Regions from separate parts of the Pseudoalteromonas sp. ABV4_021 genome, predicted to be linked through region 1. Evidence: predicted binding sites of a transcription regulator. Region 1 holds the regulator's gene; each other region holds the start of a gene.

Evidence for each region. The regulator ArgR, encoded in region 1, controls arginine synthesis, uptake and breakdown. The targets are predictions, from matches to a motif close to ANTGAATANNTATTCANT.
Region 2: gltB (glutamate synthase large subunit) is a predicted target of ArgR. The motif match lies at 1,824-1,841, and genes of this name have one in related genera.
Region 3: ACXAFE_RS15370 (arginase family protein) is a predicted target of ArgR. The motif match lies at 1,337-1,354, and genes of this name have one in related genera.

The regions. Positions count from the first base shown of each region.
Region 1 is NZ_JBSWVB010000001.1:2,232,943-2,236,234, forward strand. It holds one part of gene ACXAFE_RS10410 (IS3 family transposase) at 1-589, shown strand, start outside; gene mdh (malate dehydrogenase) at 641-1,579, opposite strand; gene argR (transcriptional regulator ArgR) at 1,867-2,334, shown strand; gene ACXAFE_RS10425 (Dyp-type peroxidase) at 2,391-3,292, opposite strand, start outside.
Region 2 is NZ_JBSWVB010000001.1:1,172,003-1,175,294, forward strand. It holds gene ACXAFE_RS05615 (Grx4 family monothiol glutaredoxin) at 264-596, shown strand; gene ACXAFE_RS05620 (substrate-binding periplasmic protein) at 673-1,572, shown strand; gene gltB (glutamate synthase large subunit) at 2,052-3,292, shown strand, end outside.
Region 3 is NZ_JBSWVB010000002.1:223,484-226,775, forward strand. It holds gene ACXAFE_RS15360 (M48 family metallopeptidase) at 1-178, opposite strand, end outside; gene ACXAFE_RS15365 (YjgN family protein) at 178-1,257, opposite strand; gene ACXAFE_RS15370 (arginase family protein) at 1,631-2,743, shown strand; gene ACXAFE_RS15375 (amino acid ABC transporter substrate-binding protein) at 2,852-3,292, shown strand, end outside.

The DNA.
Region 1 (3,292 bases):
GAGAGTAAACCGCTTATTAGTGCTAACTAAGCGCGCCTATCACCGAACAACACAGAGTCTGCATCGATTTTATAAACACCCAAACATCATAAAAGATGGGATTGAATTAACTCGTCCAGAGCAATTATGGGTGGCGGATATCACTTACCTGCCAACGAAAGAATGCGAGTCCTATCTAAGTCTAGTAACAGATGCTTACTCTAGAAAAATAGTGGGTTATAGCCTAAGTGATAATTTAAAAACGAGTTCAGTAAAACAGGCGTTTAAACAAGCGTTAAAAAATAGAAAAGTCACTTCACCTCTTATCCATCATTCTGATAGAGGTATTCAATATTGCTCAAATGAATACCAACGCATACACGAAGAATATGGCATAACGTGCTCAATGACAGATGGATATGACTGCTACCAAAATGCCTTGGCGGAACGCGTAAACGGTATACTGAAAAACGAGTATTTACTGACAAAGCCTAATAACTTGGAAGAAGCTGCGAAAATGGTGAAACAATCCATTGATATCTATAATCAAAGAAGGCCACACACGGCTTTAAAATACAAAACGCCCGATGAAGTGCATCGAGCGTTTTAATATTAAAAGTGTCAACCCATGCTAGTATGGGTCAAACAACTTATCGCGGCATTAACCGTTGATGAAGTCGATGCCTTCCTGAATGTCTTTGTTAAGCGTTTCAAGCATGTCGTTCTTTGCTTTCTCTTCGAATGCGCTAAGCTCACCGTAAGAAAGAATTTCTTCAACACCGTTTTTGCCTAAACGTACTGGGTGTGCGAAGTATGCTGCGTCACCACCGTCGATTGCAACGTATGCGTAGTCGATAACACCTTCTTCACCTTGTAAGCCTTTAACTAAAGACTGAGTGAAACGTGCAGCTGCTGCGCCCATTGAAAGTGTCGCTGAACCGCCACCCGCTTTTGCGTTAACAACTTCAGTACCTGCGTTTTGAATACGTGGAGTAAGTGCTTCAACTTCTTCTGCAGTGAACTCAACACCTTCAACTTGTGAAAGAAGAGGAAGAATAGTTGTACCTGAGTGACCACCGATTACTGGTACTTTAACAGAAGCAACGTCTACGCCTTTAAGTTCAGCGATAAACGCTTCTGAACGGATAACGTCTAGTGTCGTTACACCGAATACACGGTTAGCTTCGTAAGTACCTGCCTTTTTGAATACTTCAGCAACGATTGGTACAGTGCCGTTTACAGGGTTAGTGATAACACCTACAAGCGCCTTAGGACAGTTTTTAACAATGCCTTCAGCAAGTGTTTTAACAATGCTTGCATTAACATTGAATAAGTCTGCACGGTCCATACCCGGCTTACGCGGCATACCTGCTGGAATAATTACGATATCTGCGCCAGCAAGTGCTGCATCTAAATCGTCTTTACCAAAACCTTCAACTTTAACTGCAGTTGGGATATGTGATAGGTCAACAGCAACACCTGGAACAACTGGCGCTACATCATATAACGATAGCTCAGAACCAGCTGGTAATTGTGTTTTAAGTAATAAAGAAAGGGCCTGGCCGATACCACCAGCTGCGCCTAAAACTGCAACTTTCATGTGAATTCTCCGTGATTAGAGGTAGGTATTTAAAAAAGTGCCATAAAGATAATGAAAAGTGCGCATAAAAACAAATAAAACAGGTATTTTTTATATAAATCTCGACCATAGTTGTAAACTTTATCCGACTAGATTAGTTGACAACGCTATCAATTAAAAAAATCGCGTTTTCATTGAGATTAATTCAACTCTAATTGAATTAAGATGACGATTTTATTAATGCAATTAGCCCTAACTTGTGTAAAATTTAAGGTAACGTCCATCAATTGGTTAAACAGCCCGTTCACATGCAAATACAAGATAAACAAGAAGCGCTGGTTAAAGCGTTCAAAGCCCTTTTAAAAGAAGAAAACTTTGGTTCACAAGGCGAGATTGTTGATGCCTTAAAAGACATGGGTTTTGACAATATTAGTCAGAGCAAAGTGTCTCGCATGTTAAGTAAATTTGGCGCTGTACGTACACGTAATGCAAAACAAGAGATGGTGTATTGTTTACCCGCAGAAATGGGTGTACCGACAGCGAAAAGCCCGCTGCGCCAGCTGGTAATTGATATTATGCATAACGAAATGATGATCATCATTCGTACCAGTCCAGGTGCTGCACAACTAATTGCGCGTTTGCTCGATTCACTTGGTAAAGCAGACGGTGTGTTAGGCACCATTGCCGGTGATGACACGATTTTTATCGCCCCTGAAAAAGTCTCTGAAATTGACGTTACACTAGAACGCGTTAAAAAGTTATTCGAAAACGTTTAAAACTAATTAAGAGAGTTTTGTGTCGCATAACTCTCTTAAACTCTAGCTTGTTAAATCTAACTAGCTAATTCCCTAAGCATATTCACAGATGGTGCAAAAAACGCCGCACCAAAATCACTTTTCGCAAACTCCAGCCACATATCTGGGCCATTATCATCAATGTAGCCTAAACGGTGTTTGAGAAGCGTTTGAAACGCATAGCCATTATTTGCACAGCTAATAAATAAAAAGCCCTGTTGGTTAATATCAGCAAATGGCATGCCTTGATTTAAAAATAATGCATTGCCATGTTCATCGTAAAGCTCTGTACGAGCACTATGGCTGTTTTCCGGAGCGCAGCTAACCGCTTGGTTAGAATTAGCCATTCGCCCCATTACAATTTCTTGTTCTGCTTTTGAGATTTCTTGCCACGCCTTTAAATCATAACGATAACGCTGCACATGAATATAGCTGCCCGCAGAAAATGCAGCGTCTTCATCTCCCACTAAAGCAACAAGCTGCTTTTTGCGACCATGGGGATTAGCTACACCATAAATAAAGCCATTTAGGTCACGACCGTCTAAATAATGAAAACACTTTACTTGGTCAATCAGTTCAATATCACCACTCAGTAATTCAATCACTTCCATCACAAACAAATGAACTACATCAAGGCGATCTGCCCTAATTTGAATCATTAAATCTATTGGACGTGATGGCGTAGCATGCTCAATATGTTCAAATTGCGGAAAACCCGCCAACGTTTTTGGCATTTTACTGGGGTAAATATGTGGCCAGAACTGTGAACCTATCGCCACAACACAAGACACAAGTGCTTCTGAAAATTCGTGATCAAACCGCTCTTGCATATCAATAATACTTGCCAATTTTTTCGACAAGCTGAGTTCTTGGCCATCTAATACATTTAAAAATAAATGCACACCATGTAAATTGGCTTCAGCACAAACTCCTGATTGCG
Region 2 (3,292 bases), 1.1 Mb from region 1:
TGTTGATATTTTTTCAGCTAGGTGTTTGAGCTAAGGCCTAACGCGCGATTATCGTCTCGTTTTAACCGATGTCATTGATAATTTAGTGTGTGAGATGTGCATGGTCAAATGCGTGCCAATAGATGCTAATAAGTCTATTGGAATGTTGAAAAAGAGTAATAATCGACAATGAAACTGCGCTAGTGTGCCAAATAAGGCGAGTAAATCACTCGGTTGAATTGCTAAACAAAGATAAATTACGCCAAAAGGTGTCGAGGTAGTAAATGGAAACGTTAGACAAGATTAAGCAACAGATCGCAGAAAACTCAATTCTACTTTATATGAAAGGCTCTCCAAAATTACCGAGCTGTGGTTTTTCATCTCAAGCGTCACAAGCTTTAATGGCATGTGGTGAGCAATTTGCGTACGTTGATATTCTTCAAAACCCTGATATCCGTGCAGAGTTACCAGCTTATGCAAACTGGCCTACGTTCCCACAATTATGGGTTGAAGGTGAGTTAATTGGTGGTTGTGACATTATTGTAGAAATGTTCCAACGCGGTGAACTACAACCTTTAATCACCGAAGTTGCCGCTAAAAATAAAGAAGCAGAATAATATTACGTTAAGTAGTAATTGATTTTGTGGTATTTTTGCTAAGCTTAATTCATTAGTATGATGTTTTAAGCTTAGTATGACTTTTCAACCTTATTTTATTCCTCTCGTTGTTACGCTGTTTTTATTTAGTTTAGAGAGCGTTGCAAAATCATTCGAATTTTCATATCAACATCAGCAACAAACTAAAACGATCACCGTTAATCAGCCCTCTGCAAACCGTTTTGAAATAGCCCGTGAATTACCACAGCAATTAAGCTTAGTAACGCTTGATTGGCCGCCATACATTGATCGTAATTTATGTGACAAAGGTTGGGTATTTACACTTACCGCAGCATTATTTAATGAACTTGGGTTTGGTATTAGTGTCGAGTTTTTTCCTTGGGCTCGTTCGGTACGCATGGCTGAATTAGGGCAGGCTGATATTTTGTTCCCAGAATACTTTATAGAAGTAACCGCCCCCAGTGATGTAATAGCACATAGCTTCAGACGCAACAATTTAGCGTTATCAAATCCGTACGCGGGTGGCTTAATTGGACTAATGAGCCGTGAAAATTATAAAGCACAGTACGATGGCACTTTTCAGTCAATTCAAGGGGCGCGAATTGGTGTTGTAAGAGGGTATCAAAATACCCCTGAGTTTGATAAGCACCTTGATCTTGGCTTTTTTAATGCAATTCAAGCGCGCGATGATCAACAAAACCTAAAACTCTTATTGGCAAGTCGGGTAGATTACATAGTTGCTGATCCCAATGTGATCGAATACCTGTTAAGTCACGACGAGCAAGGTGACAAAAATCAAATTAAATTCATTGAACCCGCCTTTCAATATAATGATTTTTACTATGCTATAAGTAAACGCAACGCAATGTGGCAATCGCTGCAAGTTAAAATTAATGCCAAGCTATCAGAGTTTGAGCAAGCCGGAACGATTAAAACCATTCAACAAAACGCTGGAAAGTGTTCGCCCGCAAACTAGCGTCCTGCCTGATGTACAAGATAATTCAAGTTTAAAAAGTGGGTTTTCGGTTAATTGGTATTACCATGAATAAATATTCAAAATCATGAATAGTTTACGTTTACGTAAACTACAGTTGAGAGTTGTTTTTATTTACATGGTGTTAATATGATACCGGTGTCAATAAGATCCTATAACCAAGATAACCGCAGTTTAGAGGATTTTATCGGCAAATTTGTTGAATTTATGTATAAGTGAAAAATATTCAACAGCCTGAATATGTATTCACAATTTGGTTGACTCTAAGCAATATCTTGGTTAATTTTGAGAATCGCGCAAGTGAACACTCGGCACGTACCAACATTAGCAACCTTTGTTTCGCGTTAACAAAATCGCTATTACTTATCGAACTGTCATAAAACTTCGATACGGTCATGCCAATACTTCCGTCAATCACAACTGTTTTGTTCACTTGAGCTGTAGCAAGGGAGGAGTCCAACATGTTATATGACTCGAGATTAGAAAAAGATAATTGCGGTTTTGGCCTTATCGCGCACATTGAAGGCCAGCCGAGTCACAAATTAGTTCGCACAGCGATCACTGGGTTAGATCGAATGCAACACCGCGGTGGTATTGCAGCAGATGGTAAAACCGGCGATGGTTGTGGGTTGTTATTGCAAAAACCAGACGGTTTCTTCCGTGCTGTTGCTGCAGAAAATGATTGGCACTTAGGTAAAAACTACGCTGTTGGTATGTTATTCCTAAGTCCTGATCCGGTCATCGCAGAGCACAACAAACAGGTAATTAGTGAAGAACTAGAAAAAGAAACGCTAAAACTGGTTGGTTGGCGCGATGTGCCCGTTAATCCAGCAAGTCTAGGACCGATTGCGCTGGAACAATTACCTAATTTTCAACAGGTCTTTATTTCAGCGCCAGAAGGCTGGCGTCCAAAAGATTTAGAGCGCCGTTTGTACATCGCACGACGTCGCATAGAAAAACAAATTAATGATGAACATTTTTATATTGCGAGCCTGTCGGGCTTAGTATCGGTGTATAAAGGCTTAATGATGCCGGCAGATTTGCCGAATTTCTACCTTGATCTAGCCGATATGCGCATGGAATCTGCTATCTGCGTTTTCCACCAACGTTTTTCTACCAATACGCAACCGCGCTGGCCGTTGGCACAACCATTTAGATACCTTGCACACAACGGTGAAATTAACACTATCGAAGGTAACCGCCAGTGGGCGAGAGCGCGCGCATATAAGTTTTCGTCACCATTACTTCCTGACTTACAAAGCGCGGCACCATTTGTAAATGAATCGGGCTCAGACAGCTCAAGCCTAGATAATATGCTAGAGCTATTCTTAGCGGGTGGTATGGATATTTTCCGAGCGATGCGCATGCTAGTGCCACCTGCATGGCAGAAAAACCGTGCAATGGATGAAGACTTACGTGCCTTTTATGATTTTAACTCAATGCACATGGAGCCTTGGGATGGTCCTGCAGGGTTAGTAATGTCGGATGGCCGATTTGCCGCGTGTAACTTAGACCGAAACGGATTACGTCCTGCTCGTTATGTAATTACTAAAGATAATCATATTACTTTAGCGTCAGAAGTGGGTATTTGGGATTACTCTGCTGACGAGGTTAAAGAAAAAGGCCGTGTTGGGCCGGGTGAATTACTGGTTATTGATACATTGCATGGCAAAGTATGGCAATCGTGCGAAATCGACGAAGA
Region 3 (3,292 bases), on a different contig from region 1:
GAACTTCGGTTGCGACCCCAGGGATTGCGTCACTCAGCGAAATAGCGCTTAAGTCATGGGTTCCATATTCAACACCGTCTTGAATGATACTGATATGAGATTCTGTTACTACCAGCTTAACAGCACACGAACGTGTGCTGCCAGCTTGATAGAATTTACCATCGACTAGTTGACTCATCAGGTGATGGCGATATCTAAGTCGAATACTTCTGCGATTTCTTCGCCAATAGCTGATTGTTCACTGGTCATATCATCAATCACGTTATCTGCGTTCTCATGAATTTCTACAAACGTACCGTTTGCTAAATAACGTGCAGCACGAATTTTTGCCCACGGGTAAGCTAAGCCAAGTGACAAACCAATCGCGATTAAGTTAAAGAATACTAAACGTGCAAATTGCATCTCAGTAATCGTTGATTCAAATTTAGCAACGTCTTTAATTTCGCTGTTAGCAAAGTTGTGTGCACGAATACGTGCTTGATAAATACCGGTAATAAGCGCAAACATACCGATATACAACAGCGCAGTAATTGGCGCAATTACAAATGCGGCAGCACTCATGCCTGCTGAATCTAAATTAGCCATATCAACAGTCGCACCAAAAATAGCGGCGCCGATACCGATAACAATTGCAAAACCAAACATGGCACCAATTGACACTGCAACAACTAACAGTGCGGCAACATAGTAGTCAGTTGTAGACAGCGTTGCTTCAACTTTACGATCACCATACGTAATGTTGTTTAAAATATACGAATTAATTTTCTTCATCACCCAAGGCACTAATAGGTATAAGGTAAATACCGATAAAATTGGGAAAATAATGAAAACAAGAAACGCTTCGCCATAGCTGCCGTTAAAACCAAAACGTACATTTCGATAGCTTGTCATGCGGTGTTGGAATCGCATGCTGCGGTTAATAACCCAAGGCATTAAAAATAGTGCGATTAGCATAATAAATAAGCCAAGAATTGGAACAAATTGAACGCTACCAACGTATATAGCAAATAATACGACGGCAATAATGCGGCCAATTAAAATTTGGATCGGATTAGCAAGATAGGTAAATTGGTGCCCATCGACACTGGTATTACTGTAAAAGTAGCGATGTGTTCTGACTTTAGCCCAAGCAGAATAAATGCCGAGGGTGAGTACAGTAAGCACTATATTAACTATCCAGATTGAAAAAAATTGGCCAGTTTGACCTGCGAATTGAACTTGCGAACGGCGAGTTTGCGGCGCTGTGTTTAGGTCCATTAAACGTTTCCTGATTGTATGCAATTGTTAAGCGAACACATTATAAATCATTTAGTTACAAATTAGAACTTGATAATTATATGAAAAGCTATGCATTTAGCTTGAATAAATCTTCAGGAGATTACGGGTTGTTTTTGGTAGTTGATTTGACATTCAAAGGCAAAGCCTCTAAGAAAGGGGCACGTAGATTATTGTTGGGTTTATCGAATAAACCAATTTTTAACAAATACAACGAGTTAAAAATTAATGACCATTAAATGATACCTTGCTAAGCTTTGTAATCAGCGTATTTGGTATCAAAAGGTATTTCCAGCAATAAATTTTTAATCTATGCATAATTATATGACTGATTATGCTTTGTTCGGAGCTGAATATGAGCGACTCTAAAAACGCATTTATTGAAAAAGTAACAAATTGCTTATGCCCACCGGGTAACGGTGTTTTCACCGTTAACACGGCAAAAGAGCGAAAAGAAGCGCTGCACCAGTCAATCTATGGTCAGACCGAAAACATCGATGCGCTGTGGCGTGATAGCCTGCAAACTATTGAACAAAGTGAATATAGCGCAGTAACGTTAGGCATCAGCTCAGATTGCGGCGGTGGCATTTTACGCGGCGCAAACTGGGGGCCGCTATTTTTACGCAGCACCTTAATGGAACAACAACCAAATGCGAAAACATTCGACTTAGGTGATGTGCGCGTTATTCCGCACCTGCTACATGATAAATACTTAAACGACGGTACGATTTCAAACTGTCAAAAAGCGCTTTATCAAGATGAAAGCAGCGATTATCACGTAAGCCCATTATCAATTACCGAAGATGTCTGTGATGACTTTTACGCCAATTTCCCAGATAAAGGGATTTTTGGTATTGGTGGCGACCACTCAATTAGTTACCCATTAACTAAGTCGTACTTAAAGGCAAAACGTGCACAGGGTAAACGTACTGCGATTATCCACTTTGATGCACACACTGACCTACTTGTTGAGCGTTTAGGTATTGATTTATGTTTTGGCTCTTGGTGTACACATATTCTCGAGTTTTTACCGGCGCCTCATCATCTAATTCAGTTTGGTATTCGCTCAAGTGGTAAAGATAAAACACATTGGGAATCTACATTTGGTGTTAAACAACATTGGGCGCACGAGATTAGAGAGCAGGGCGCACAATCAATAGTTGACCAAGTTATTGCACAATTAAAAGCAGATAATGTCGACGAGCTTTACGTTAGTTTTGACATCGATGCCCTTGATGCAACATTTGCAGCAGCAACCGGTACACCTGAATACGATGGTATGACACCAGATGAAGCAATGTTAATTTTAAATGCACTTGCTAAAGAGTTTCCAATTACGGGTGCAGATATGATGGAAATTGCGCCATTTACCGATGCATCACATAGTGGTAAACAAGCGTCTGAAAGTACATTGCGAGAGGGAGCCAAAATTTCTGCCTTGTTAATAAATGCGATGAACAGTAAGTAAATTTAAAAGGTGCCAAATGGCACCTTTTTTGCTTTTATAGTTTCTAAAGTCAATAACAGGGTTTACACTTAACAGTATGAAACCCCCTGATTTATCAAAAAGGTAAAGATGGTAAACCGATTAGCCGCACTGTATGTTTTGTTATGCTTAATGCCTATTAGTGCGTTCGGTAAACTGACGGTATTCACTGAAAATTTAAGTGGCTTTCAATATTACAATGAGCACGGGAAATTTGTTGGGCCCAACTTTGATAAAGTACATCGTGCGTTAAGCGCTGCAAATATTGATTATGAGCTAAATGTACTTGGCTGGTCACTCGCTTATAACGGGGTGTTACGCGATTCAAATGCGTGTATCTTTTCACTTGCCCGTTTACCTATGCGTGAGCCCAATTTTAAGTGGGTTGCTAAACTAAGCTACTTTACGGCATATTTTTATGCCTTACCCGAAAAACAAATTAAATTAGAGTCAATCCTCGCCGCAAAAGAATACAAAACCGCGGTAATAGAAAACAATTTTAGCCACCATTATTTAACACAGCATGGGTTT